Regions from separate parts of the Paenibacillus sp. F411 genome, predicted to be linked through region 1. Evidence: riboswitches for the same ligand, from Rfam matches in the RefSeq annotation. Region 1 holds a riboswitch; the other holds the start of a gene.
The links. A riboswitch is a leader RNA that binds a small molecule or an ion and turns the genes downstream of it on or off. The one in region 1 is predicted to bind FMN.

Region 1 (14,706 bases):
CTGGAGCGAAAGGTATTTCACAAGCTGTCACATGTGGTGCCTGCCATTATCATATATTACTCGTCTTATTTGTTCCCGGCGTATCAGCATCTGATTGAAAAAGGAGTCATGCTCTACATCATTGTCGTTGTGCTGATGGTGCTGAATGCGTTCTTGAATGCCATCAATGACATCTATAACACATATGAGGTTTCCAAAGCCCGGCCGATCCGGGGATATGTGCAGGTTGTGAAGATTTTCATCTATATTATCGGGGCTATTCTGCTTATCTCCAACATGATCGGGGAGAGTCCGGTCATCCTGCTTAGCGGGATTGGCGCGCTGTCCGCGGTCATCATGCTCGTATTCAAGGATTCCATTCTGGGTCTGGTAGCAGGCGTGCAGCTAACCTCAAACGATATGGTCCGTGTGGGTGACTGGATTGAGATGCCGAAATATGGCGCGGACGGCGATGTGCTGGACATTTCCCTGAACACGGTGAAGGTACAGAATTTTGACAAGACGATCACGACCATTCCGACCTACGCGCTGATCTCGGATTCCTTCAAGAACTGGAGAGGGATGCAGACCTCCGGCGGACGGCGGATCAAGCGGTCCATCTATGTGGATATGAGCAGCGTGTCCATCAGCAGTCCGGAGATGATCGAGAAGTTCAGAAGCATTCACTGCCTTCAGGACTATATCGCGCAAAAAGAGCTTGAGATCCAGCAGTACAACCTGGAGCACCAGATTGACGAGCTGAACAAGGTCAACGGCAGAGCTCTGACCAATCTGGGCACATTCCGGGTGTATATCGAATGCTATCTAAGGCGCCATCCCAAGATTCACAAGGGTATGACCTGCATGGTCAGACAGCTTCAGGCCGGAGAGAACGGTCTGCCTCTGGAGATTTATGCGTTCACGAACGATATTGACTGGGGGGTATTCGAGAATGTGCAGGCTGACGTATTTGATCACATTATTGCAGTGGCACCGGAATTCGGGCTTCGTGTATTCCAGAATCCTTCCGGTCATGACCTGAAGCAGATGCTGACACCAGAACAGTCGGAACGGCCGGAACGCGGCTACTCGTAATCTGCTCCCTACAGCACAAAAGCACATAAAAAACCTCTCTTCGCAGCCTGGCTGTGGAGAGAGGTTTTTGTGTGTGAGCTAGTAAGCAGCTCAGATCTACTTATCTCGGTTTAACCCGAATACGTAGGATTCCAGCATATCCCGAAGTGAATCGAAGGATTCCGGGCGCGCGCTGTATTTGTAGCGCTCCCCTTGCTTTTTTAGATGCATCCGGAGAAGTCCGGCTGTTTTGAGCAGAGAGAGATGATAGTGGAGATTGCTCTTGGACAGCTTGGTCTTCTGCTGAAGCTCGGTAAACGTGACAGGACCGGCGGCCAGGATATGCAGCAGAATCAGGCGCTTCTCATCGGCAAGGCTCTTGATCATCCGCAGCATCTGGCTGGTCGGTGTATCCTCATTCATCTGCTCATCATCAACGGCATAGCTGACGACAAGCTGCTTGTCGTTCATAATATCGATCCGGTTGAGCGGCTTAATGTGGTAGGCAGGAATCAGCAGAATAAATTCCAGTTCTTCCTCCAGGTCAAGCACCACCCCGCTCGTGGCAGCATCAATCAGGTCAGGATAAGATAATGTCCGGCTCAGCTCCTCCACGCGGGCGGCGGAACGCTGAAGGCTGCCAAGGATGTGGTCCGAAATGTGGCAGGCCTGCTGCCATTCCCGAAGTACATCCACACTCCCGTCACGGAACGCCTTCAAGCCGATGCTCATGCCGGGACCCTCCTCCAGATAAGGGGAGAGCCTTTCATACAATTCACCCTCGCCCAGCTCCGCCATCCAGTTCAAGTAAGCGTCAATCTCATGCTTGGCAGGGCTGTCCAGGATTAATAAATGCAAAAAAGAAATATGATCGCAGAATTGAAGCTGATCCAGCCGGGCATCGAAGGAGTCCGACAGATGCTTCTCCATCTGCTTTCTCCACTTGTTTCCCAGGTCGTGAAGCTGGTTCTTTCGGTCTTGATAGGCAAACAAGCTCGTCGCAAGCTCATGCACGGGAGAGTAGTCGATGTGGATCACGGTCATACCTTCAATTCGCTCCTTCTCAAGTTCAGGTCAAACACAAGTTTAACATACTTGGGCTAAAAAAGGATTGCAAAAATAAAAAGTTCATGTATTATTGAACTTAACAGATTAGTTCTAAAAATTATGAACTAAATGAATGAGCGGTTAGGGAACCTATTCTGATGATCATCCCATTTTAGGAGGGACTACAATGCATAATTGGTTTGGGTCAGAGTATTTGATTGAAGAACAGCAGCAGGAATTAGAGAAAAAGGCAAGGGAGGCGTGGAAGTATGGACAAGAGCAGCAGAGGGATACGAAACAGATCAGCAAATACACTGAAATCACACGGGAATACAGAAACATTTCAAAAAAACTCAGATTCTTGCTCCGGTCTTTGTTCAACCCCCGCCAGGGAATCAAGAAACGGAAAGCGGGCAGGATGTAGTGTGGAATTGCTGAAGAACATCAATTTAAATGCGCAAGAGGATGACGTGCTGTCTGCCATCCTGTCTTTGCCGTCAACGATGAGCCAGCCTATGTATTTATACTATTATGAAGGCTTCAGCACCCAGGATATCGCCAAAGTATTGCAAATTCCAATCGTTAACGTCCGAAACCGAATGAGCCGGGCCCGGAAAAAAATTATGCAGAGCCTGGGAGCGCAGCATGGGGGATTTGTGGACGGGAGGCGCAAAAGGCATCAGCCGGAGTGTGAAATGCTGTAACCTTTCGAAGCTAGGCAGGACCGACCTGCCTACAATACAAAACGGCTCTGCGAGATCACCATGATCTCGCAGAGCCGTCTCTCTAGTTACAGCTTAGTACAGCAGAGCCGCCTGGCGCTTCAGATGATCCTCAATGACCATGCAGGCCATTGCCTCGATCACAGGCACGACACGGGGACAGATGCACGGGTCATGACGGCCGATCGTTCTGATCTCGCGGTCATTGCCTTGAGTGTCTACCGTCTGCTGGGACAGAGAGATCGAAGAGGTCGGCTTCACCGCAACGCGAAACACGATTTCCTGTCCTGTGCTGATGCCGCCGATGATACCGCCGGCATGATTGGTTTGAAAGCCGGAGTTATCCATCTGGTCATTATGCTCGCTGCCACGCATGGAAGCGGCCTGAAAGCCTGTGCCGAATTCGATGCCCTTGATGGCGCCGACCGACAGCATCGCCTTGGCCAGCTCAGCATCCAGCTTGTCAAAGACCGGCTCGCCAAGGCCTGCCGGAACACCAGTGATGCGGCATTCCACGATACCGCCGCAGCTATCGCCTTCCTCAGCGAGCTTCTCGATCTTGCGGACCATGAGCTCGGCTGCGGCCGGGTCACACGCGCGAACCGGATTGCTCTCGATCGCAGCTGGATCAAAGGTTTCGCATTTAATGTCCCCTACCTGGGTGGTATACGCCAGCACACCAACGCCTTTCAGCTCCAGCAGCTTGCGGGCTACGGCACCTGCGGCTACACGCCCTGCTGTTTCACGGCCTGAGGCTCTGCCGCTGCCGCGGTAGTCGCGAATCCCGTATTTTTTCTCATAGGTCCAGTCGGCATGTCCGGGTCTGTACATATTCTTGATATCATCATAGCTGGACGGCCGCATATCCGTATTGTTCAACAAAATGCACAGCGGTGTACCTGTAGTCTTGCCTTCGAAGATCCCGGATACGATCCGGATCTTGTCATATTCCTTACGGGGGGTGGTCACTGAGGACTGACCCGGTCTTCTCCGGTCCATCTGTACCTGAATGTAAGACTCGTCGAGCTCCACGCCCGGCGTAACGCCTTCTACAATAACTCCGACAGAATCACCATGGGATTCGCCGAAGGTGGTCATCTTGAATCGCTCTCCAAATGTACTGCCTGCCATAACCATGCCTCCATGTTCTTGAAGTTTCTCTTTTCTTAGTATAACGGTATACTTGAAATAAATGAAATTGTTATTATTGAGCTTTGTCATAGAGAGGGTTGATGACAGAATGCTGAAGACCAGCATGGAAGGGTATCGGGTGTTCTTGGCGGCGGCAGAGTCGCTTAATTTAACCAAAGCGGCCGAGCAGCTGCATCTGACGCAGCCCTCGGTGAGTTATGCCATCAAGCAGCTGGAGACATCGCTCGGAGTGAAGCTGTTTGAGCGATTGTCCAAAGGGGTACGGCTGACGCCGGAGGGAGAAGTGCTGTACATCCGGGTGCAAAAAAGTTTCGCAGAGCTGGAGTCCGCCGAGAAGGAGCTCTTAAAGCTGCGGGAATATAAAGAAGGCCAGCTGCGCATCGGAGCCAATGGAGCGATGATTAAAGAGCTGCTCATTCCGCTGCTGGACAGCTTCCACAATCATTACCCCGGCATCCGCATTCAGCTGGTGCAGGAAAGTACAGGAGCAGTTGTGCAAAAATTGAAGGACGGAACGCTGGATTTGGGCTTTGTCCATCTGCCGGTAAAGGATGAGGAGATCACCAGCTGGAGCTATGAGACATTGCCTTATTGTGTCGTCGTGGGCGAGAGCTTTCGGAGATGGGCGGGGGGAGGGGAGCCGCTGTCTGCCGCAAGGCTTGCGGAGCTGCCGCTGCTGCTGTTGTCCTCTGGCAGCTCCACCCGTTCTTTTATTGAGGGATGGTTTCTATCGCAGGGCGTAGAAATTCAAGGGGATTTCGAATTGAACAGCCTGGATATGCTGGCTGAGTTCGCAGAGCGGGGCTACGGAGCGGCCTTTCTGCCAAGAAGCTTCGCCGAGAAACGCATTCAGCAGGGCAAGCTGCTCATGCTGAACACCGCTCTGCCGCTGCCGGACCGCGAGATCGGCATCGCTGTCCGCAAGGGGGGAGCGCGGTCTCTGGCCGCCAGCGCATTTATGAAGCATCTGGAGACTGTGAAGGAATAAAAGATGGATCCTCAGATGCTCACTGTCAGCGCAACCGCGATCAAGTGGGTGAGCTTATAAGCTCTTGACCTGTCCGTTTAGGAATTACTCCTCCCCCGGACAATCCCGGCCGCGGTTTCCTTCACGGACTCCACACCGCTTGAGAACAGCTTCATGGAATAGGTAACCATCAAGCCCTCGTGCAGCATGAGCAGCTGCTCTGCGGCTGCCGCGGGTTCAGCGTGATCTGTCTTCTCCAGCAGGTCACCAAACAGCTCCTTCAGCCATTTTTTTTCTTCTATTATAACTGCACGTCCCGGATGCAGCTCATCCAGCTCGGCCAAGGCATTGATAAAGGCACATCCCCGCTGGTTCTGTGAATGGAGCCAGCTCTCCAGCGCATCGAACACGGCCAGGATCTTATCAATGGGCTGCCCTTGCTCTACGGCGTCCAGATAGGGTATCAGATGCTCCTTCCACTTGCGGTCACGCTCCTTCAAATAAGCAACGATCAGCTGGTCCTTGGAGCCAAATCGGTCGTACAGGGTTTTCTTGGTTACGCCAGCCTCGCTCGCGATGCTCTCGACACCCACGGCATGAATGCCTCGCCAGTAGAACAGTCGGGATGCGGTATCGAGGATTTTTTGGGCGGCGGGAGTCAAAGAGGTATTGTTATTCATGTCGCTCACTCTCCATTTCATTCACATGGGTGATGTGTCTGTTTTGTCGCTTTCGCGGACTGCCAATGGCGGTGACACTCCATACACAGATTAACATTCCTGCTACGGTAAGGATACCGATCTTGTCTCCAAACATCAGAAACGACCACAGCATAGTTACGGGAGGGGTCAGGTAGAGCAGGCTGCTCACCCGGGTCACACTTCCAGCTTTTAGATTCAGCCAGTAAAAGCCGTAGCCTCCCACGGTCGAGAAGCCGGCGAGCCAGGCAGCCGCCAGCCAGAAATCAGCCGACACTGGCGGAGACGCCTGTCCGGAGGCAGCACCCATCCACGAGAACAGCACGGCGCTGATGACGGTCTGGATGAACAGGGTATCTGCCAGTCTGACAGTGGAAGGTCGTGCTTTCTCGTACAGCGTCGCGCCCACGAGACTGATCATAGCCAGGAAGGATAACACATAGGCCCACAGCGGAGCCTCGGAACGCACGCCAAGATCCTCGAATACCACGAGCAGCACCCCAAGCAGTCCAAGCGCCAGTCCGCCCCATTGCTTCAAGGAGGTGGGCTCCTTCAAAACAGGGCCGACCAGCGCAGCCGCTGCAATGGGCTGAAGGATAGTAATGAGATTGGACGTACCGGCAGATACGCCCATTTCAATGGATAGAAATACACAATACAAATACGCTCCTTGGGCAAACAGGCCGAGCAGGCCTTGCGTAATGACCGTTCGGAGCGTTAGCCTCGTTCGATGCCGCCAGCCCCACCATGCACCCAGCACAACAGCCGCTATAATAAACCGCCACATCAAGATCGTCATGGAACCAGCTTCATCCGTACCCAATCTCGCTCCGATAAACCCGGAGCTCCACATGATGACAAAGCCTGCCGCCAGCCATAAAGGGGATTTTAGCAGCTTCAGCCATATAGCTTGTGCAGCTCTTGAGAGCATAATCATAGTAAGCCTCCTCTAGTTATAAACCGATCGGTATAATGTTTACATGTAACCATACCGGTTGGTATACTGTCAAGGCGTGATGAAGTGTCCGCTGGATTGGACGTCTGTATTTCCGAAAGAGCATGAAGCTGGAATTTCCGCTTTTGTCATCCCGTGTTTTATAATATATTGGATCTTAAGAGGCTTGGCAGCTTGAAATCCACGAAACAAGAGGAGGCGGGAGATGGATAACAAGTTATGGTATTTATCAAAGGTCAGCATTTTTGAGGCGCTGGCTGAGCAGGATTTGCAGGAGCTGGACCAGATCGCGCCGATGACTCATTTTGATGCGCTGCCTAAGGGCACATTGATCCAGACGCCGGATACGAACCGCGACGGACTGTTTTTCATTAAGCAGGGCAAGCTTCGGCTTTACAAGATCAGCCTCGAAGGCAAGCAGTTCACGGCAGGCATTCTGGGCAAGGGCAATATGTTTGGCGAGATCGACACCTTTTCGTTCGGAACCGGCGGCATTTATATAGAAACATTGGAAGAGACGATGATCTGTTCTATTCCACGCGAGCAGTTTGAGGCCTTCTTATCCAAAAGGCCGGAGCTGGCTATGAAGCTGCTGGCTGAATTCAGCACCCTCCTTCGGGAGCGGGATGAGATGCTGGAGAAGCTGGCATTTGGCGATTTGCGGGAACGGGTGCTGCACCTGCTTCTGAAGCTGTCCGAGAAGTTCGGCATCGGCAAGGAAGACCCGGTCAAAATCGATCTCGCCCTGACGCACCAGGAGATCGCGAATATGATCGGCGCCACGCGCGAGGCTGTCACGGTTGTGCTGAATGAGCTGGTTAGGGACGGCATGCTGGAGACGGGCCGCAAGAGCATTGCGGTATATCAAGCGGCGTCAAGAAGCTGTCTGGAGCTAGGCTGCAAAAGCAAATAAGCATGCGACATCCGGAGAAACCTATAACTTTTTATAGGTTTCTTTTCTTTTGTAAGTTACATTACAGAACTAGGGAGAGGAGATGGTCTACAATGAGTTCAACTTACAGAAAAGGAGTGAACAACATGGGAGCCGTTACTTTAACGCAATCCACGTTTCAAGAGCAAATTGATCAGGGGGTCACACTGGTTGACTTCTGGGCACCTTGGTGCGGACCGTGCAAAATCCAGATTCCGATCATCGAGGAGCTGTCCACGGAGCTGGATCAGGCTACCATTGCGAAGGTGAATGTCGATCAGGAGCCGGAGCTTGCGTCCAAATACGAAATTATGAGTATTCCGACACTGCTTCTTTTTAAAGATGGAGAGCTTGTGGATAAAATGGTTGGTCTTCAAAGCAAAGAAGTGTTGAAGAACAAATTAAATATATAATCTTACCCCCAAAAGGAGAGGCTGCAGAATGAAAAAGTTTGCGATTATTGTTCACTCGTCAGAGAATGAGCTGGGCCGTGCGCTTCACGCTCTGCTGTATGCTATGGAGCTGAATGAGGCGGGCCATGAGGTCAAGGTTATTTTTGACGGAGCAGGTACTGTGTGGGTGAAGAAATTTGAGGATCCGGCAAGTGACTACAATCCGGTCTACAATGCCGTGAAGAACCAGGGTCTGATCGCAGGCGTCTGCGAATACTGCTCGAACGCATTTGGCGTAAATGAGGATGTGAAGCAGTCCGGTCTGGCCTCCATGGGAGAGCGCGACGGACATCCAAGCATCGCCGAGCTGGTTGCTGCCGACTACCAGATCATCACCCTTTAATCCGGCGCACCGCTGCCGGGTATGATATAATACATCTCATGTGCCGAGACCGGCCGGAGAGGTTAGACGATGAGCTGAAGGAGGATGCAGAGCATGGATCGAATTCAAAGCAAGCAGCAATATGAGGATCTGATTAACCGCGAAGGGCTGACGGTCATTAAATATGACGCCACCTGGTGTCCGGATTGCAAGACGCTGGACAAATTTATGCCTGACATCGTAAGCAAGCATCCCGACAAGGAGTTTTATGCCCTGGATGTGGAGCAGCTGGAGGATGTGGCGAGCCATAATGAAGTGCGCGGCATTCCAAGCCTGCTCGTGTATCAAAATGGCGTGAAGCTGGCACATCTGCACAGCAAGTATGCCAAGACGCCGAATCAGATTTCAGAGTATTTGGAGACACTGGAGTCCAAGAACTGAATCTGGTCATGAAATAGCAGCCCCGGTCTGAGAAAGCCGGGGCTGCTTCCTTAACGAATGGCGGGAAAACAGCGAAAGTGCATTTTAAACATACAAAAGTATAGTAACTTATTATAAACTGGTGTATAATCAGATGATATAGATGACATTACAAATATAAATTTGAATATGGATCTTCGGGGTAGGGTGAAATTCCTGACCGGCGGTGATGGCATGAATCTCTTAAGGCATTCATGCATAAGCCCGCGACTCGCTGTATGGTTTATACAGCGACTGACCTGGTGGAATTCCAGGGCCGACGGTAAAGTCCGGATGGGAGAAGATCAATCACAGGTGTGCTGCGCGGTTTTTTGAACGGCGTGAGCAGGCTTGTTTGGTCAGCCCCCGAGCTCTCGATTCCAGGATGGAATGGACAGCCGGGGGCTTTCTTGCGGTAAGACTCCGTATTCGAGGATAGGAGAAGTCAATGATGGCACGTGCAGGCACAAGCTCCAATCTCCATGCAGATGGAAGGAATTACTCTCGGCTTCACGCAGGAGGCGGCTTCTGGCTCGTCGCTCTGGGAGCCGCGCTCTGGGGGATTAACCCCCTGTTTCGGGTGACGTTATTGAACTACATGACCTCGGCGCAGATTGTGATGCTGGAGCATCTGCTCATCTCGCTGATCGCGGTGCCCATTCTCTGGCGTAACCGGGCAGAGCTGCTCTCTTTGAGCTGGAAGCATGCGGGGGCGCTATTGTTCATTTCTTGGGGCGGCTCGGCGCTCGCCACCATTCTGTTTACGGCGGGGTTGTCGAGCGGCAATCTGAATGCTGTGCTGCTGCTGCAAAAGCTTCAGCCGCTGTTTGCTATCATTCTCGCCAGCCTGCTGCTGAAGGAGCGGCTGCCGCGCCATTTTGGCTGGCTGCTGGGCATTGCGCTTGCTGGAACCTATATGCTGACCTTCGGCCTGTCGTTTCCGGGAGGGAACTGGGGACAATATCTTCAGGCCGGGAGCCTGATGTCTCTGGGAGCCGCTGCTCTGTGGGGCGGCTCCACGGTCATGGGGCGGATGATGGTCGGCAAGATCAAATACGAAACCGTAACCTCGCTCAGGTTCGTGCTGGCGCTTCCACTGCTTTCCATGATCTCCTGGAGCGAGGGCGCAGCCTGGAATCTTCCGGCAGCCGGAACGGCGGAAGGTACAGCTGTCATGCTGAATCTGGCGGGTCAAGCGCTGCTGCCGGGACTGCTGAGCCTGATGATCTATTACAAGGGCCTGACGACAACGAAAGCGTCCGCTGCGACCCTTGCCGAGCTGAGCTTTCCTATGGTCGGTGTACTGATCAACTGGATGGTCTTCCAGGAAACAATCACGCTTGCACAAACGCTGGGCTTCGTGCTCATCTGGCTAAGTCTGTATCTGCGCTCCAGGCAGTCGAATCACGCTGCGGCAGCCGAGCAGCAGCCGTCACCCTATAGGCAGGCCAGCGCCTGAACAGCATCCTAAAGGGCTGTGACCTTGCCAATCTTAACAAGACTGCATCTGCAAGATTTCAGATCTGTGTCCTGCAGTCTTTTTTTGTCGATTTTCATTGAAAAAAATGTAATTTAAAAGAGGAATTGGCGCTGCAGCTATCGAATTTAATCGAAAGACTGAATCTCGTAATGACTGGATTGATGCATATGAATCTGAATCTGGATATGAACACTGTATTCATCTGCCTCGTCACAGGGCATGTGTTTACCATATTGTTAATTTGGGCATACCGCCGGGGGCATGACAGGGACCGGGCGGTTAATGCTTTTTATGCGGCAAAGATGCTGCAGGCAGGCGGATGGATGCTCGCCATGTTTCGCAATGAAGCCCCTGACCTCCTGACGGTATATGCGGCTAACACGCTGTTGTTCATGGCAGCTGCATGCGAGGCAGCAGCGCTGCTGCGGCTGGTGGATGCCTTTGACCGACGTACCCGGGCCATGTATATCATGCTGACCGCCGGGTGCCTGATACTGTTTTATTCGGTTGCACTGGGGACGGGCATGGAGAAATACCGGATCGTTGCTGCCTCCTTCGGGCTGTCCCTGTACTTTATACTGCCAGCAGTCAAGATGCTGCGCCGCGCTCGTGCTTCTCTCTTAATGAAGATCACCGCCTTCACGAGCATCCTGATCGCAGGAGGAACCTTCGTAAGGGGCATTGTGGCTTGGACAACAGATGGGCCGACGTCACTGTATGAGCCGAATGTGTTCCAGCCGCTCGCCTTCCTGCTTCTGTTTCTGCTCTTATTTATGGGTAACACCAGCTTTGTGCTGTTGTCCAAGGAGCGAGCCGATGCCGAGCTGCTGCGGCTGGCCAGCTATGATGATCTGACCGGTGTGCGCAACCGCAGAACCTTCATTACCGAAGCGCGTCTGGCGCTGGAGCAGTGCCGCAGGAAAGGGGCACCGGTTTCCTTTATGCTTATGGATGTAGATGAGTTCAAGGACATTAACGACACCTATGGCCATGATATGGGCGATCGGGTGCTGCAGGAGTATGCCGGTCTGGTTCAGGCAGCACTGGAGCCGGGAGATCTGCTGGGACGCTATGGCGGTGATGAGTTCGCGGTGCTGCTGCCCTTTGCCGACGAGCGAGCCTCTGATGTGGTAGCCGAGGCGATCCGGCAGGCAGCCGAGGATTCCCGGCATGGTTCTGGAATTCCGTTTGCGCTCAGTATCGGAGTGGTCACGGTGCATATGAAGGATAGGATGTCTATCGACAAGCTGTACAAGCTGAGCGATATTGCACTTTATGAGGCGAAGCAGGCCGGCCGGAACCGGGTCATGCGGACCCTCCCGGACGTACATGGCAAGGGAGATGGCATTGCGGCGGAAGCGGCAGGGTAGGGGCAGCAGCAGACTAACGGCAAGGCGGTGCAGAGAGATTCTGGCCGTCTTTTTTATATATGCTGAGATCTGCCGGCTCTCCGCCCGGATAACGAGAAGCCGCGGCACATGCCGGTGCTCCTCGTTATTCGGGCGGCTTTTTCGGGTAAAGATAAGGTACAACAATCCCGAAGGAGTGAGGAAGATGAAGGAATTTGATTACTCCCTGGATTACAAGCAGCTGGACCTTCGTCAGCAGCCGGAGCTGTACACGGTCGGACGGGGAGAGCAGGGGGTCCTGCTCGTCGAGCCGTACAAGGGTGAGATTTTGCCCCACTGGCGGTTCAAGACCCCGGAAATCGCAAGTCAATCCTCGGAAAAGATATACGAAATGTTTCTGAATTATAAAGATGAAGGCGATTTCGTCGGTATGGATATGGCCAGAAAATTTCTGCAGATGGGCTATACAAGGGCCCGCAGATACACGAACCATAAAGGCGGACGGAAATATTCCAAGGAGGACGGGGCCATTCTGCCTTACCAGAACGACAAGATCAAGGCAGAAGCGGCGGCGATTTTCAAAAAGAAATGGTTTGAAGCAAAGAGTGATCCTGATTATATCAGGATGAAGGAGGAGCACCGGGACCGGTATGAGCAGGAGGAGAAGCGGGAGAAGCAGAAGCAGCATTAAGGATGCCGAAGCGGCGTAGGACATATGGAGCATTCCGGAGCAGCTGAAGAAGTTTGGAGCGGCAAACATCCGCAGGCTGAAATACGTTATAATAGACATATCATCTACAAGCGGGGCTCCTGCTCATCGGCAGGGAGCCCGGTTTTGTGCGGAAGTGGAGAAGCAGTCAGTTGATATCATCGGAGCCTTCCCAATACATAGCAACAGAAGGACTCTCGCGGCGGAGGAATGGACATGGGTATCGTTTTTACGTTTTTGAACAAGTATCGGGTGGCTGCCCTGGCGGCACTGCTCATGATGATCATCGAGCTTGCCGTCGAGCTGTCGCAGCCGCTGATCATCTCCAAGATCATTGATGAAGGCATTCAGGAGAAGAATTTGACCGTTGTCTGGACTTGGCTGGCGGTGCTGGCGTCAACCGCGGTAATCGCGTTTGCTGCCGGTATCGCGAGCTCTTTTTTCGCCGCACATGCAAGTCAGGGGCTGGGGTATGACATGCGTGACAGGCTGTACGACAAGGTGCAGTCTTTCTCGTACGCAGTGTTTAACAAGTTCGCCACCTCCTCCCTGATCACCCGGCTGACCGGCGATGTGACACAGATTCAGGATACGGTGTTCATGGGACTGCGGTTTATGACCCGCGTTCCGCTCGTCGTCTCGGGAAGCATTATTATGGCGCTGGTCATTGATGTTCAGCTCGGATTGTGGCTGGCGCTGACGGTGCCGATGCTATCGATCTTTATCGCCTGGGTGATGAAGAAAGCTGCGGTTTCCTTCAGGCGGGTTCAGCAGCGTCTGGATGCCGTGAACGGCGTCATTCAGGAGAATCTGACCGGCATTCGGCTCATCCGCGTCTTCGTGCGCATGGGACATGAAATCCGCCGGTTCGCCTCCTCTTCAGAGCAGCTGATGCAGCGCACCGTATCCACACTGCGCATGACTGAACGGACAATGCCGTTCATTCTGATCGTGATGAATACCGCAATTATCGCGGTGCTCTGGTTCGGGCGGCGTGACATTACGACTGGCAATGCGTCCATCGGGGAGGTCGTCGCCGTGCTCAATTACTCTCTCCGCTGTATCGGGGCGATGTCGATGCTGTCAGGGCTGGTAATGGTACTATCCCGGGCAAGAGCCTCCGCGCTCCGGATTCAGGAAGTACTGGAGACAGAGGATGCTTCCTTGGAGGGTTCTGGGAAGCAAGATGGGGTCCGCGCTGGATTGTCCAAGCAGCCTGATATTCCGGTTATTGCGGGCGACGTTGAATTCAATCACGTAGGCTTCAGCTACCCGGGCAGCGATATTACGGTGCTGGAGGAGATCTCTTTCCGCGCGGCACCGGGGGAGCGGATTGCGATTATGGGAGCTACCGGAGCCGGCAAATCCTCGCTCGTCCAGCTCATTCCGCAGCTCTATCAGGAGCATAAGGGCACGGTGCTAATTGACGGACAGGCAGCCCATAGCTACGCGCCGGACAGCCTTCGCGCCAGCATTGGCTATGTGCCGCAGGAGGTGCTGTTATTTTCCGGTACCGTGAGAGATAATATCGCCTGGGGACGTCAGGATGCCAGCCTGGAGGACATTATGGAGGCGGCGAAGCAGGCCCAGATTCATGAGACGATTCTTCGCCTGCCGAAGAGATATGACACGATGCTGGGACAGCGGGGCGTGAACCTCTCCGGCGGTCAGAAGCAGCGCTTGTCGATTGCCCGGGCACTGGTCCGCAAGCCGGCGATTCTCATCCTGGATGACAGTACCAGTGCGCTGGATGTCAAGACAGAGTCGGCGCTGCTGCAAGCGCTGAAGGAGATTTCGTGCACGACCTTTTTAATTACGCAAAAAATCAGCTCTACCGTGTCGGCAGACCAGATTCTGCTGCTGGATGAAGGGCGCCTGATCGCCTGCGGCGAGCATGAAGAGCTGATGAACGATTCTGCACTGTACCGCCGAATCTATGAATCCCAGCATGAGGAGGAAACCGCGCATGTTCAGAGCCTTCATTGAACCATTCCGTCAGCCGAGACCCCGGTTTGAGCTGGGGGAGGGCAAAGGCATATTCACGGGGAAGAACAAGGTCCGCACCCGTAACTGGCAGGGGACGCTGAAGCGGATCTGGTCTTATCTGGCGAAGCGGAAGGGCAAGCTTGCCGTTGTATTGCTCATGGTGCTGCTCAGCTCCGGCTTAGGGCTACTAGGCCCATTTCTGCTCGGTACCGCGGTCGATCAATTTCTGGAATCGGCGGGCAGCGCCAGCAGCGCGGATGACTGGACCTGGATCTATTTTCTGATCGGGCTGGGCGTCGTGTTTATCCTGCAGGCGATCACGACCTGGCTGCATAACATCTGGATGATCGGCATCGCCCAGGAGACGGTATACCGCATGCGAACCGATCTGTTCACCCATCTGCACCGGCTGCCCATTCCGTTC
Region 2 (14,706 bases), on a different contig from region 1:
GCTGCAGGTATGTCCTTATGCTCACCAAACACAAAAAAGAGGCTATCCCAAAAGATCTAGGGTCTTGCGGGATGGCCTCGTTTGTTGTTGCGAGCTGCTCCGCGTACCTATCGTTCCTCCCCTCGCTGCTGCCCCCAAATTTCTTTGAATGATTCTAGCAAGGAAGAAATTCGGGGGCAAAGGCGACCGCTGCCGCGGGTCCGGAATCGTTTCGTCCTCTCCGCTGCTTCGTGCATGGATCAGCTTTATCTCTACATGGATTTAGAAGACGACATTCCATCCAATCCCCTTGTTGCTCAAGAAGGCGGCAATAGACCAAAAATCAGAAATGGCGATGCAGGGATAACCTCCCCAACATCGCCATTTCTTCATTACTGGCCTAATTTTTCATAAAGAGAACTGTCTCGTCATTCAAAAAATTACTTCGGGGACAGCCCCTTCGCTGTAGCTGGGCTCGGCTTAATGGGAATGGCCGTTACCGTTCTGGGAACCAGAAGCATCCTTCGCGGTTTCATTCCCCTGATTGCTGCTTTGGAACATGGACTGAATCTGCTCCAGCAGGTAAGGCGTCGAGTCAATAATACGCTCGAACAGATGCGTCTGGTTGTCCAGCGGAACGATGTGAACGCCATCCTTGCCGACTACGAGAAACGCAATCGGCCGGATCGATACGCCGCCGCCGCTGCCGCCGCCAAAAGGCAGTGTCGCCTTTCCGCCGTTCTGTGTCCCGCCGTTCGGTGAACCGTCGGAACTGGAATTATAATCACTGCCGCCTGCAGCGAAGCCGAAGGCAACCTTGCTGATCGGAAGAATTACCGTACCGTCCGGTGTATTGACTGGATCTCCGACAATGGTGTTCACATCGACCATTGCTTTAATATTTTCCATCGCGGTCTGCATCAAGCCTTGAATCGGGTGATCGGACATGATCATTACTCCTTTACGCTGTTTTGATATAGCCTTAAGTAGGTCCTGCTGTTTATCATCCCCTAAAGCAAACAGACTATGTAATGCCGATTCCTGCCGGCTCAAGGACGATGCCGATGTTTCATGGCCTCAAGCTTGATCCAGCTCTCGCTGCAGGGTGCTTTTCCAGGTCCGAAGTCCGCCTTCCACTCTCCACACCCGAATCCACAGCGCAAGCCCCGCCTTCACCAGGGCATATACCTTTACGCGCAGATCAACATCCAGAGCACTTGACAGCTGCGGCGGCCCGTTAAAATCCGGAATAATAAACAGCTCCGGCTTGCCATGCAGCTTCACATGATACGACAGCCAGCCAAGGATCATATGCTTAATTCCCCACAGAGCTCCTGAAGCGGTGGCCGTTTGGGCTGCATCATCGAGGGCAAGGCTTGTAGACCAGAACACGGAAGACACGTTGAAGATCCGAACCGACCTCAGCATCCATGTCTTGAACCCGTCCGTAGCCTGAAGCAGCTTCTTCATATCCTGAAAGGCCAGAAGGGAGCGTGCATCGGGATCGGATTTACCCGACGGATCGATCCATTTCCCGAAGAAGCGTGAAGGTGGCTGCTGCTCCTCTACCACTTCCTCTTTGAAGGAATGCAGAGGCAGCTCCAGCGTCTTCTTGAATAAGCCGTATAAAGAATGAATATGAATGACCATGGAGTACTGACGGGCTGCCAGCTTGATCCGAATCCCCAGCTTTACGGTCGAACCCAGCACAAGGCAGGCACACACCAGCAGCAATCCTCCTACAATTAAGCCACCAACAACCCATGCATTCATATCATGCCCTCCAGCACCAGATTCTTACTGCCTGTCTTTTCTCTGGGTTAGTATGGCAATTACGAAAGAAATCATACGGCATGTCAAAAAGCCCGGGAAGCCCGGGCTCTAGGTAGTCCACATTATGAATTGACGTCATCCAAAGTAAGCTGCTGCTCATCCAGCTTGTCAAACAGCATTTGGGTTTCCTCTTCCAGGCTGTCGCCATCGCCCTCAAACTGTGAAGGCTCCGGCAAATCCTGAATGCTGCCCAGGCCAAAATAATCAAGAAAAGCCTTGGTCGTTCCATACAGGATCGGTCGGCCGATGGCCTCTGCGCGCCCCACTTCAACGATTAGACCCTTGTTGGACAAGGTCTGGATGGCTCGCTCTGCCTTAACCCCGCGGATCTCTTCGATCTCCACTCGGGTAATGGGCTGCCGGTAGGCCACAATTGCCAGAGTCTCGAGTGCGGCCTGAGATAACGAGGATCTGGAAGGCGAATATGCCAGCCGCTCGAAATACTCGGCATGCTCTGCCCGCGTCGCCAGCTTGTAGCTGCCTGCAATCCGTACAATTTGAAGGCCTCGCCCTCCCGCTTCGCAATCCGCCTTCAGCTCTTCCAGCGCATCGGTAATCCGTTTTGCCGACTGCTCGGTAATTTCGGCCAGCTGCTTCACGGACAGCCCTTCTTCTCCCGAGAGAAACAAAAGGCCTTCAATAAGTGATTTCAGCTTCGGTAAATCCATCAAACTTGACTTCCCCTCTCCACTCCATCACGATGTCATCAAACAGCTTCTCCTGAAAAGCGAAAATCTGCTTCATCTTCATTAGTTCCAGTATCGCCAGAAACGTAACCACAATCTCATGGCGCACCATGTCCTCATGGAGCAGCCTGGAGAACAGAACCCGGCCTCCCGGCCCTTGAGATGCAAGAACGTTTACTACTTCCCGAATCCGGTCCTTGACCGAGATTTCATCCCGCTGGATGCGGGCATAGGAGGTGCGCTTAACTGCCTTGCTCAAGGCTCGCTGAAAGGCAGCAATCAGATCCGAGGCATGCAGCCCCTGGACGGGATTCTCCTCGGCGATCGGCATATACGGCGACAGATCCTCCGGCTCTTTGGAATAAATCAGACTGCGCTCCCATTCCTTCTCGTGCAGATGCTGGGCAATGCCCTTATACTTTCGATATTCAATCAGCCGCTGCACCAGCTCTGCACGGGGATCAAAATCATCCTCCATGTCCATATCAAAGTCATCCATTTCGATGACCGGCGGCTTGGGCAGCAGCATTTTGCTCTTGATCGACAGCAGTGTGGCAGCCATCACCAAAAATTCACTCGTAATTTCCAGCTCCAGCTCCTTCATGCTCTGCAGATACGTCATGTACTGTTCCGTGATCTCACTGACGGGGATATTCTGGATATCGATTTCCGCTTGATCAATCAAATGCAGCAGCAGATCCAGCGGTCCTTCGAAGGTCTCCAGCTTGTACAATACGGTCACAATCCATCCTCCCGCCACAAAAAAATAAAATGCAGTGCCCTGTAAAAGAGCACTACATTAAATAAGCACTATTTTAGCTGTTTCGTCAAGTTCGCCATTTCAATTGCGGCCATTGCAGAATCCCAGCCCTTGTTCCCGGCCTTCGTGCCTGCCCGCTCAATGGCCTGCTCGATGTTCTCTGTCGTTACAACACCGAAAATGGTCGGTACGCCGGTCTTCAGGTTGATCGCGGAAACTCCCTTGGCTACCTCGTTGCACACGTAATCATAGTGTGTAGTAGAGCCGCGAATGACCGTCCCAAGCGTAATGATGGCATCGTATTTGCCGCTTTCCGCCATTTTTTGGGCGATCAGAGGAATTTCAAAGGCTCCCGGTACCCAAGCCACATCTGTTTCTTCCTCCTTCACACCGTGGCGCTTCAGTGCATCCAGCGCACCGCCCAGCAGCTTGCTCGTAATAAATTCATTAAAGCGCCCAACCACGATGCCGTAACGCAGTCCCTCGGAGACGAGATTTCCTTCAAATACATTTGCCATGAATATCAACCTTTCTTTATATGAATTTTATATGAATTAAAAGAGTAAACATCAGCTGGTGCTTTCACAATTGCGGTTCTGTCGTGGATCAGCGGTTCTGGTCCTCATTCTGCTCAATATCATCAAAGATCAGCATATGACCCAGCTTCATCTGCTTCGTATGAAGATAACTGGTGTTATCCTCATTCTCCGGCATCTGAATCGGGACCCGCTCCACGACCTCCAGCCCATAGCCCTCCAGGCCTTTAATTTTGCGGGGATTGTTGGTCAGCAGTCGGATCTGGCGAATCCCTAAATCCTTCAGGATCTGTGCGCCAATGCCGTAATCGCGCAAATCAGCGGGAAAGCCCAGCTTGAGATTGGCATCGACGGTGTCCAGCCCTTCCTCCTGCAGCTTGTAGGCCTTCAGCTTATTAATCAAGCCGATGCCCCGGCCCTCCTGCCGCATATACAGCAGCACGCCATTGCCCGCTTCATGGATCTGCCGGAGTGCAGCTTCAAACTGCGGACCGCAGTCACAGCGGTGGGAGTGAAACACATCCCCTGTGAGACATTCGGAGTGCACCCGGACCAGAACCGGCTTCTCTCCGTCAATCTCGCCCTTCACGAGAGCTACATGCTCTTTATGATCCACGTCATTACTGTAAGCTACGGCCTGAAACACACCATAATCTGTCGGCATGCGTACTGAAACCTCTCGATTCACTAGCTTCTCGGTTGCATTGCGATACTGGATCATATCCTTGATGCTGATCAGCTTCAGGTCAAATTTACGGGCGATTTCGACCAGATCAGGCAGCCTCGCCATACTTCCATCTTCCTTGATAATCTCACAAATAACGCCTGCCGGGTAGGACCCGCACATCCGGGCCAAGTCGACAGCGGCCTCAGTATGCCCCGCGCGGCGCAGCACCCCGCCCTGCTTCGCAATCAGTGGAAACATATGCCCCGGCCGGCGAAAATGGAAAGGTCCGGCTGTGGGATCCATGATACCTTGTACCGTCATGGAGCGCTCCATGGCTGAAATCCCGGTCGTCGTCTGAACATGATCGATGGAAACCGTGAAGGCCGTACCGTGAAAATCTGTATTCTGCGCCACCATCGGTTTAAGGTCCAGCTCCTGGGCCCGCTCCGCCGTCATGGGCATACAGACCAAGCCCCGGCCTTCGCGAATCATGAAATTGATGACCTCAGGTGTCGCTTTTTCTGCCAGCGCTACAAAATCCCCTTCATTCTCCCGGTCTTCATCATCGACGACGATGACGACCTTACCATTCATCAAATCCTCCATCGCTTCGGCAATGGAGTGGAACTGAAACGGCTCTTGCATGTCAACCCTCCTCCTTCTTGTGTGCTTTTGTATCTCATGCGAATCCGTGTTCCGCCAAATAATCCATGCTGACAGAGCTAGATTTGCTTTTGTGATGACCTGATGTACGAGATCCGTAATGAAGCAGGTGATCTACGTATTTGCCCAGAATGTCATTCTCAATATTGACGGAATCTCCGCCCTTCTTTAAAGCCAGCACCGTCTCCTCAAGCGTATGGGGAATAATGGATACCGTAAAGCTGCTCTCGGTCGTATCCACCACCGTAAGACTGATTCCGTCCAGGGTTACGGAGCCCTGTGGAATAATATATCTGAACATATCCCGATCCTGAGGAACGATTTCATACATTACCGCATTCTGATCCGGCTTCACCCGGGAGATTACACCCGTGCCGTCCACATGACCCTGAACAATATGTCCGCCGAAACGGCTTCCCGCAGCCATTGCCCGCTCCAGGTTCACTTTACTGCCGGCCTGCAGCACTCGCAGATTCGTATGGCGGTAAGTCTGCGGCATAACATCCACTGTAAATAACCCGTTCTCTATGGAGGTCGCTGTCAGACAGACGCCATTTACGGCGACACTGTCGCCGAGCTTCAGATCATCCATAATCCGGGAAGCCGATATAGCAAGCACCATAGCCTCACCGTTCCGGCCAATGCGCCGCATTTCTCCAATCTCCTCAATAAGGCCTGTAAACATGGATCAACCCTCCTTATCGCTGTTTTTTTCCTGTCCGTCAAGGAGTTCCCTTCTCCACACCGGCTTGCCGGAAATCATAATATTATCCTCCAGCTGCTCCATGCTTAAATCCTCCAGGACGACCGCCTCGCTCATCTGCTCGACGCCTCCGAACATGAAGCTGGAGGGTGCTCCCAGGCCTCCCGCAATTTTGGGAGCAATAAACAGAATGATCCGGTCTACCAGCTCCTCCTCCAGCATCGAGCCGTTCAGCGTGCCCCCGCCCTCCAGCAGAATAGAGGCTATTTCTCGCTGTCCCAGCTGCTTCATTGCTGATGTCATATCGACACGCGGTCCCGCTCCGCAGTAGATAATCTCGGCCCCCAGCTCTTGCAGGGCCTTGGCTTTGTCCTCATCACTCTGCTCGGTTGTCAGAATCAGCACTTGTGAGATTCCATCCTGCAGCAGCTTGCTGTCCATAGGAATTCGCAGCTTCGAGTCCACCACAATCCGAATAGGATGAATACCTGGCACGGGCAGACGGGTGGTCAGCTGCGGATTGTCGGCAATCACGGTGGATACGCCCACCATAATTCCTTGATGCCGGTGCCTTAGCGTATGCACTCTGGTCCGGGATGCAGCATTTGAGATCCATTTGCTGTCGCCGGTCTTGGAAGCGATCTTGCCGTCCAGGGTGCTCGCTGTCTTTAAGGTAACATAAGGCATACCGGTCGTAATATATTTGATAAAAGCCTCATTCAAGCTCACAGCGCGCGCCTCCAGGACGCCCGTCTCCACCTGAATCCCTGCTGCCTGAAGCATTTGGATTCCTCGTCCTGCAACCTGAGGATTCGGATCCTGCATCGCAATCACCACGCGGGAAACACCTTCGGCAATCAGACGTTCACTGCAGGGCGGCGTCTTGCCATAATGGCTGCACGGCTCCAGTGTAACGTAGACCGTACTGCCTGCAGCAAGCTCCCCTGCCATATTGAGCGCATGCACCTCGGCATGAGGCGTTCCTCGCTCCAGATGAGTACCTACACCAGCCAGCCGGCCTTGATTCACGACAACACAGCCCACGACAGGGTTGATTCCGGTCTGTCCCTGCGCTTTGTCTGCCAAATCCAGGGCAAGAGCCATATAGTATTCATCGTTCATCACTTGCATTGCCCACTCACCCACTTTGAAATGATCTAGCTGTTACAAAATGAACCTTTAAGAATACAAAAAGCCCTGAGTCTGGGGTTTATCCAGATCAGGGCATGTTTAATGGGAGTACACCAAAAATCATTCCGGTGACAAACAGCTCAAAGCAACGCAAAGAAAAGCAGAGAAAGGCAATCATGCCCTCCGGCAAGTCTTGTATCGTTATCTTTGTGAAATTTGACACACAGGAAAGCAATGATTTCTCAGTGAGGCACAGCACAAATAAAGTGCTATGCGCTCTTCTCCTTCTCCCATCCAGACTATACTGTCGGTCCCGGATTTGCACCAGGTCCACCGGCTCTACGAAGTAGAGACGGGTCACGGACTGAGTTCGAAGAGACATCTGCACAGCGTGCACTCTCCGTCCATCACCGCCGGTAGGGAATTTCACCCTGCCCCGAAGGATATGATATTCAGCTATACTTTGCAACCTATGAAGTCATGTTACCATATTTAAAATTAATAAAGCAACAATGAGGCGAAAAGCGCTTAGCAAGGATCAGCCCAAAAAAAGCCCTCTCAGACACATACTGCCTGAGAGGGCTGCTTCCTTGCTAATTGTTTCTACGCTTCCCAAACCTTGACTTCCTTCATCTTGTCGCCAGGCTTCACATTGTTAACATGCTCCATACCGCTGGTTACTTTACCAAAAACAGTGTGCACGCCGTCCAGGTGAGGCTGCGGGGAATAGACGATGAAGAACTGGCTGCCGCCGGTGTTGCGTCCCGCGTGTGCCATGGACAGTACACCCGTCTCATGCTTCGTAGTGTTGGTAGCTGTTTCACAGTTAATGGTGTAGCCAGGACCGCCCGTGCCGTTGCCTACAGGGCAGCCGCCTTGAGCCACAAAGCCCGGAATTACACGGTGAAAGCTCAGTCCGTTATAAAAGCCGCTGTTCGCCAGCTTCTCAAAATTTGCTACTGTGTTTGGCGCTTCCTCCGGCAGAAAATCAATTTCCACCATGCCGCCGTTTTCGAGTTCGATGGTTCCTTTTTTCATTCCAATCACGTCCCTTTACGGTATGATAGCCGCTCATCAAGCGGCCTCAGCACTGCTCTCAAAGACTCACGTTGTCCATTGTATCGTATAATTCTCCCAAAGGAAAGGAGGCCCGGCTTGGCCTGCGCCTTAGGGGCCTCCTTCATCCCAGAAATGCATTGGTTATGCTAATTACTTCAGGACACTTTCCTTGCTGATGCGCTCAGGCACCACGTCCAGGTGAACGATGTCCTCCAGGCTTTCGCGGCGGACCACAAGATCACTTTGGCCGTCCTTCACGAATACGACCGCCGGCTTACGGATCCGGTTGTAGTTGCTGGCCATGGAATAGTTATAAGCACCTGTGCAGGCTACAGCCAGCAGATCACCGGACTCCACCTTCGGCAGATCCAGATCCCAGATCAGCATATCTCCACTCTCACAGCATTTACCGGCGATGGATACCGTCTCTTCCACCTTGTCGTTCGCGCGGTTCGCGAGAATGGCTTCATAACGGGATTCGTACAGAGCCGGACGCGGGTTGTCTGTCATGCCGCCGTCTACGGCTACATATTTCCGAACCCCTGGAATGTCCTTGCTCGTGCCAACCGTGTACAGTGTTGTACCTGCGTCGCCTACGATACTGCGGCCTGGCTCGACCCAGATTTCAGGCAGCTCTTCGGCGATACCTGCAAAGTGATTCTTCACCGCATCAGTAATGGCCTTCACATATTGGGACACCTGCAACGGAGTATCGCCTTCCACGTAGCGGATACCGAAGCCGCCGCCCAGGTTGACGACAGTAAAGGTTACGCCCAGCTGTTCCTTTACCGAAGCCGCAAATTCAGCCACACGCTGAACTGCCATCTGGAAACCTTCCACCTCAAAAATCTGGGAGCCGATATGGGAATGCAGCCCCAGCAGCTCCAGATTGTCTTGCTGCGAAGCCAGCTTCACAGCCGTGAAGGCAGAGCCGTTACCAATATCAAAGCCGAACTTGGAGTCTGTCTGGCCGGTCGAGATATATTCATGCGTGTGAGCCTCAACGCCTGGGGTTACGCGCAGCAAAATTTTAACCTGAACCTGCTTCTCAGCGGCAATCGCCTGAAGCATGTGCAGCTCCACCTCATTGTCGACAACAAAGCAGCCGATCTTGGCGTCCAGCGCCATCTCGATCTCTTCGATCGTCTTGTTGTTGCCATGGAAGTGAATACGCTCTGCTGGGAAGCCCGCCTGCAGCGCTGTGTACAGCTCGCCGTCGGATACAACATCCAGGGACATGCCTTCCTCTTCTGCCAGACGGCACATCGCCATAACGCAGAACGCCTTGCTGGCATATGCCACCTGGAATTTCAAGCCGGACGCCTTAAAAGCTTCGATATATTCTCTTGCCCGGTCTCTGACCGCTTGCTCATCCACAATATAAAGAGGGGTGCCATACTGGGCTTTCAGCTCTGAAGTGTCACAGCCCCCGATTTCAAGATGTCCATTCTCATTGATTGTGCTAGTACCGTGTAGAAACATGCCTGCAATTCCTCCGATCAATATTTTAAAAATGGGTAATCGAGTAATTCTACACAGTATAGCAGACAAGACCCTCAAAAAGAAATGGATTATTACACAGAACGTTTGTATTGATTAAGTTTGATTGCCCGGCTTCATCTCAGGACCCATCTTGCTGTTGTCCCTCGTTTTGTTGATGGACGGGCGTTTTCTGGAATACAGCAGCGGCTTGCGGAGCAATACCTCGCCCATAGCCTTTGCACTAAAAGGAATAAACGGCCACAGGTAGGAGGAGTTATACGAGCGATGTGTAGTCAACAGCACAATGAGCAGCGTCGTCCCCGCGACAAAGCCCTTTACACCGAACAGCGCCACCGCAATCAGCAGCACCAAACGGACAGCACGGTTGGCAAGCCCCAGCTCATAGCTCGGTGTCGCAAACATTCCGATCGCGGCCACAGCCATATACAGAATAACCTCATTGACGAAGAATCCGGTTTTGACCGCAATGTCTCCAATCAGGATGGCAGCAATCAGGCCCATGGCTGAGGCCAGCGGCGTCGGTGTATGCACCGCGGCCAGCCGCAGCAGATCCACACCAAACTCAATGATCAGAAACTGCATAATGATCGGCAGCTTTGCATTCTCCTGCGGACCGAGAATCTCGAGAAAAGGCGGCTTGAGCTCGGGATGGACGACCAGCAGCATCCAAAGCGGGAGCAGAAACATGGAGGCCAGTATTCCGCCAAAGCGAATCCAGCGCAAATACGTTCCCATAAACGGCGTCTGCCGGTTCTCTTCGGCATGCTGACATAAATCAAAGAACGTGGTCGGCATGATCATCACGCTGGGCGATGTATCCACCATAACCACGACCCGTCCCTCCAGCAAATGAGAGGCGACTACATCGGGTCTTTCCGAGTATCTGACGAGCGGATAGGGATGCCAGCCGCGGTTGACGATGGCCTCCTCCAGCTGCTTGTCCGCCAGCGGAAGTCCTTCCAGGTCCAGCTTGTTAATCTTGTCGCGGATGGCTTCCACCTGAACCTGATCGACGATATCATCCACAAAAACAATGGCAACATCCGTCTGTGTCCGCCGTCCGACCTTCATAATCTCACAGTTCAGTCCCGGGTCACGCACCCGCCTGCGGATCAGGTTGATGTTCGTGAGCAGGGTTTCGGTGAAGCCGTCGCGCGCTCCGCGGACGACACGCTCCACCTCCGGCTCTGCCGGACTACGCGACGGATAGCTGCGGGTATCCAGGATAATCGCCCGGTTCTCGCCTTCTATAAAGATGGCACTTTGGCCTACCAAAGCCTCGTTGATCGCCTCGCTCAGCTTCAGCGTGTCAGCTACCTGAACGAACGGAATATACTGGTTCTTGATCGCTTGGACCGGATGAGACTTTAAATCCTGGGTGTCCAGCAGGGTCAGCCGGTTCAGGATCAATGTCGTCACGTCACTGTTAATCAGGCCATTGACGAACAAGATCGCGGTGCTTCGGCCTCCGATGACCATTTCCCGCAGCACGATGTCAAAGGAGCGGTTCAGACCGACAATATCCTCCAGAGCGCTCTTTAAATCCTTCAGCCTGACGGGGATTTCATCCTTTCCCAGCCAGTATTCTACCGATTCCTCTGTATTGGCCGAGGTTTCGGCATCTCTTTTTTCCAGATGGGCCTTCTCCTTCATTTCTTTCATGACGCTTGGCGGAACCGGGGGAACCTCTTCTCTGCCGAATCCGGTCGATTTGTCTTCCATTTCTTCCATCGTCATTCTCCTCCTTGATGGGGATGGGCTAAGGCCTGTAAATAAACCAGTCAAACAGTGAGCCTGCGACCTTTCCGGCTACCATCGCCATGAGCAGGCCGAATAAATACCCTGTCATCTTCAGCCTTTTGGCGAGAATCGGCAGGACATTCAGCACCTCCGTCAGCGCCGCAGCCAGCAGTCCGATAAAGATGCCGCACCATAATCCGATCAAAGTGCTGGTAATCCGTCCCAACGGAATACTCCAATGCCAGAAATCCGCCAGTGTTCCGATCAGCGAGCCGCCGATCAGTGCACCCTCGTACCAGTGAACCCGGTGATAGGTGCGCGTTAACTGAGCCAGCCTCGGAATAATATCCAGCACGATGATCAGGGCGATCACTCCGCCTCCCACGGCAACGCCGCCGGCAACGCCAAGCAGAATAGACAGTGCATCATGAAGCTTGAGCATTACCGCCGTCTCCCTGACGAAGGCCCAATATGCGTTGTGCGGCTGCGATATTCCTCGGCTACGACAAACTGGTCGAGATTTTCTTGATACAGAAACATTTCCACTTCCAGCGGGGTCGGCTCTTCATTCCATTTTTTCTTGAACAGATGGTTAAAAAAAACGGTCATCCCGAAGCCAATCCCGAGCGAATATGCCGTCTGAAACAGATACGGATGCTCATCCCGCTCCCCGGTGACCATCTCCACAATCCGAACCTGCACCTCCAGCATGTTCACATCCGCGTGGAAGTTCATAATCGTCAGCGCGGAGCCGAAGAACAGCAGCAGCCAGACGAGTGGAAACCAGATCCAGGACGGCTTGGCCTCTCTTCCCGTCAGCTCAATCAGCGTATGATTATGTCCCATCGGCTCGATGCGGGCACCAGGGATCAGCATCAGAATCTTCGGGATGATCTGAATAAGATCCAGCAGCAGGCGATTGCCTTCCTTCTCCTTGGGCACAGCGATCACCAGATTACGAAGCGGCTCCTCCCATTCGCGGTCACAGATGAGAAAAGCAACCTGACCCAGCATAATAGGCTGACTGCGCGGAAGTGAGATTCGGCTGCGAAGCTGAACAAATATGGTCGGAGCGGGATTCCTGTTCATCCAAAAACACTCCTTCACTGCTAAATTGCTTTTAGTATGGGAAATTCAAGTCGGTTCTACTCTTTGAAGCTTTTCCAGTTCAAGCCAGGCTTGTATCGCAAAAAGGACCGCCACTGCCAGACCCTGCATCTGGAGTGACGGCCCTTTCGCTACTGGGCAATCTGATTTTTGATGTTTTGAAGAATTTTTTTCTCCAGCCTGGAAACCTGCACCTGGGAAATTCCCAGCCGCGAGGCTACCTCCGACTGAGTCTGGTCACGGTAGTACCGCAAGTAGACAATCAGCCGCTCCCGTTCGGAGAGTCCTTCAATGGCCTCATTGAGAGCCAGCTTGTCAAACCACCGTTCCTGAGATTCGTCGGCGATCTGATCCATCAAGGTAATAGGATCTCCGTCGTTCTCAAACACGGTTTCATGAATCGAGGTGGGAGGCTTGTTCGCCTCTTGTGCAAACACAACCTCCTCCGGGGTGACGCCCAGCTCCTCAGCGACCTCCTTCACGGTCGGGAGTCGGTCAAGATGCTTGGAGAGCTCGTCCCTCTTCTTGCGCACCTTGTTCGCCATTTCCTTCAGCGAGCGGCTGACCTTCAGCGTCCCGTCATCACGGAGAAAGCGCTGAATCTCGCCGATAATCATCGGTACAGCATAGGTTGAGAATTTCACGTCATAGCTGAGATCAAATTTGTCCACAGATTTCAGCAGTCCGATACAGCCAATCTGAAACAAATCCTCCGGCTCATATCCGCGGTTCATAAAGCGCTGCACCACCGACCAGACCAGACGAATGTTACAATTCACCAGTGTATCCCGGGCCACATTATCTCCGCTTTGGCTAAGTGCGATCAAACGTTTAACCTCAGCGTCGTCCAAATAAGTCTGCGAAGCTTTCTTCACATCGGCATCCATGTGTCCAACCCCTAATTATACAAAGCTTTCTTGGATTCAATCCTTTTTTTCATTTTGATCGCGGTGCCGGATCCCGGCTCACTGACAACATCGAATTCATCCATGAAATTTTCCATGATCGTAAAGCCCATGCCTGATCTTTCCAGCTCCGGCTTGGAGGTATACAGCGGCTGCTTCGCCATCTCCAGATCCTCAATTCCCTGACCACGGTCCTCAATAATCAACGTGATAAAGTCCCCGTCAATGGACGCTTGAATCCGCACTTTACCCTGGGGATCACTGTCATAGCCATGAATAATGCAGTTGGTCACGGCCTCGGACACGACGGTCTTCAGGTCACTCAGCTCATCCATGGTTGGGTCCAGCTGAGAGATAAAGGCTGCCACGGCGACCCGGGCAAAGCCTTCATTCTCTGATTTTGCCGCGAATTCAAGCGTCATGAAATTATGCTGTGCTTGTGCTTCACTCATGACACAACCTCCAAACCCGAAAGTGCAGTAGCCTCGTCTTCATAGATCGGCATAATCTTAAACAGGCCCGACATTTCCAGCAGGCGGTACACCGCCGGCTTCACATCGCATACCGCCATTTTTCCGCCCTTTTGCTTTATAATCTTGTAACGACCCAGGATTACACCGAGTCCCGAGCTGTCCATAAACTCCAATTCTTTAAAGCTCAGCACCAGATGCTCCGTCTGCCGCCGTGAAATCGCCTCATCCAGCTGCATTCGGACCAGATCTGCCGTATGGTGATCCAGCTCCCCTGACAGCCTGACGATCAGCACGTGGCGCTGATGCTCCATATCTACGTTTAAATTCATGCTTGCTCACTCTCCTCCCTGACTTGAACAAGGATTTCTACGAAGTGATTTCACTTTCCTGCTCCCCGACAAAACTAGAAGAAAACCCCTATGAATCTACATGAAACAGCTGCTGGGTCGTGCGCTTGAACAGCTTCCAGAACCCGGCTCTCTGAATTGCTGAGGAGGAGGTCAGCTCAAATTCCTTGATCAGCGCCTCTCCCTGATACACCTTCAGCGTCCCGAGCACCTGGCCTTCTGTGACCGGAGCAGCAATGCTTTCAGGCAGAACAATCTCATGACGCAGCTCCTCGGTTTTACCGCCTTTTTTTACAAGAACGCGGTAATCCTGCTCCGCCTGCAGCTGAATTTGAGGCTCGGAGCCTTTGGAGACCTTGACGGTACCCAGCATCTCGCCCTTTTTGAACACGGCATGCATTTGATACTGGGCGAACGCGTAATCGAACATTTTAGATATTTCAGCATTTCTGATTTTCGTATCCGGTGCTCCCAGCACGACCGCCACTGCACGTAGGCCGTCCCGCTGCGCTGTGGCAGACAAGCAGAACTTGGCTTCTGACGTATACCCGGTTTTCAGTCCGTCTGCGCCGGCATAGAAGCGTACCAGCTTGTTCGTATTGACGAGCCAAAAG

Region 2: another riboswitch for FMN. It lies ahead of ribD (bifunctional diaminohydroxyphosphoribosylaminopyrimidine deaminase/5-amino-6-(5-phosphoribosylamino)uracil reductase RibD); the one in region 1 lies ahead of JJQ72_RS08815 (DMT family transporter).

What each region holds. Positions count from the first base shown of each region.
Region 1 covers NZ_JAGFIP010000006.1:142,856-157,561, reverse strand. Annotated here, with positions in the region: gene JJQ72_RS08870 (mechanosensitive ion channel family protein) at 1-1,074, shown strand, start outside; gene JJQ72_RS08865 (ArsR/SmtB family transcription factor) at 1,171-2,097, opposite strand; gene JJQ72_RS20465 (hypothetical protein) at 2,288-2,524, shown strand; gene JJQ72_RS20460 (RNA polymerase sigma factor) at 2,526-2,804, shown strand; gene aroC (chorismate synthase) at 2,898-3,953, opposite strand; gene JJQ72_RS08850 (LysR family transcriptional regulator) at 4,063-4,962, shown strand; gene JJQ72_RS08845 (TetR/AcrR family transcriptional regulator) at 5,040-5,621, opposite strand; gene JJQ72_RS08840 (DMT family transporter) at 5,614-6,576, opposite strand; gene JJQ72_RS08835 (Crp/Fnr family transcriptional regulator) at 6,800-7,507, shown strand; gene trxA (thioredoxin) at 7,633-7,938, shown strand; gene JJQ72_RS08825 (DsrE family protein) at 7,967-8,320, shown strand; gene JJQ72_RS08820 (thioredoxin family protein) at 8,414-8,740, shown strand; FMN riboswitch at 8,909-9,068, shown strand; gene JJQ72_RS08815 (DMT family transporter) at 9,210-10,217, shown strand; gene JJQ72_RS08810 (GGDEF domain-containing protein) at 10,406-11,608, shown strand; gene JJQ72_RS08805 (DUF4385 domain-containing protein) at 11,793-12,278, shown strand; gene JJQ72_RS08800 (ABC transporter ATP-binding protein) at 12,513-14,282, shown strand; gene JJQ72_RS08795 (ABC transporter ATP-binding protein) at 14,263-14,706, shown strand, end outside.
Region 2 covers NZ_JAGFIP010000013.1:48,421-63,126, forward strand. Annotated here, with positions in the region: gene ytfJ (GerW family sporulation protein) at 460-927, opposite strand; gene JJQ72_RS13905 (DUF2953 domain-containing protein) at 1,057-1,752, opposite strand; gene scpB (SMC-Scp complex subunit ScpB) at 1,875-2,480, opposite strand; gene JJQ72_RS13915 (segregation and condensation protein A) at 2,449-3,240, opposite strand; gene ribH (6,7-dimethyl-8-ribityllumazine synthase) at 3,309-3,776, opposite strand; gene JJQ72_RS13925 (bifunctional 3,4-dihydroxy-2-butanone-4-phosphate synthase/GTP cyclohydrolase II) at 3,865-5,106, opposite strand; gene ribE (riboflavin synthase) at 5,141-5,809, opposite strand; gene ribD (bifunctional diaminohydroxyphosphoribosylaminopyrimidine deaminase/5-amino-6-(5-phosphoribosylamino)uracil reductase RibD) at 5,813-6,958, opposite strand; FMN riboswitch at 7,237-7,406, opposite strand; gene JJQ72_RS13940 (peptidylprolyl isomerase) at 7,562-7,996, opposite strand; gene lysA (diaminopimelate decarboxylase) at 8,168-9,499, opposite strand; gene JJQ72_RS13950 (spore germination protein) at 9,614-11,242, opposite strand; gene JJQ72_RS13955 (stage V sporulation protein AB) at 11,280-11,702, opposite strand; gene JJQ72_RS13960 (stage V sporulation protein AA) at 11,702-12,349, opposite strand; gene sigF (RNA polymerase sporulation sigma factor SigF) at 12,499-13,254, opposite strand; gene spoIIAB (anti-sigma F factor) at 13,266-13,724, opposite strand; gene spoIIAA (anti-sigma F factor antagonist) at 13,721-14,074, opposite strand; gene JJQ72_RS13980 (D-alanyl-D-alanine carboxypeptidase family protein) at 14,163-14,706, opposite strand, start outside.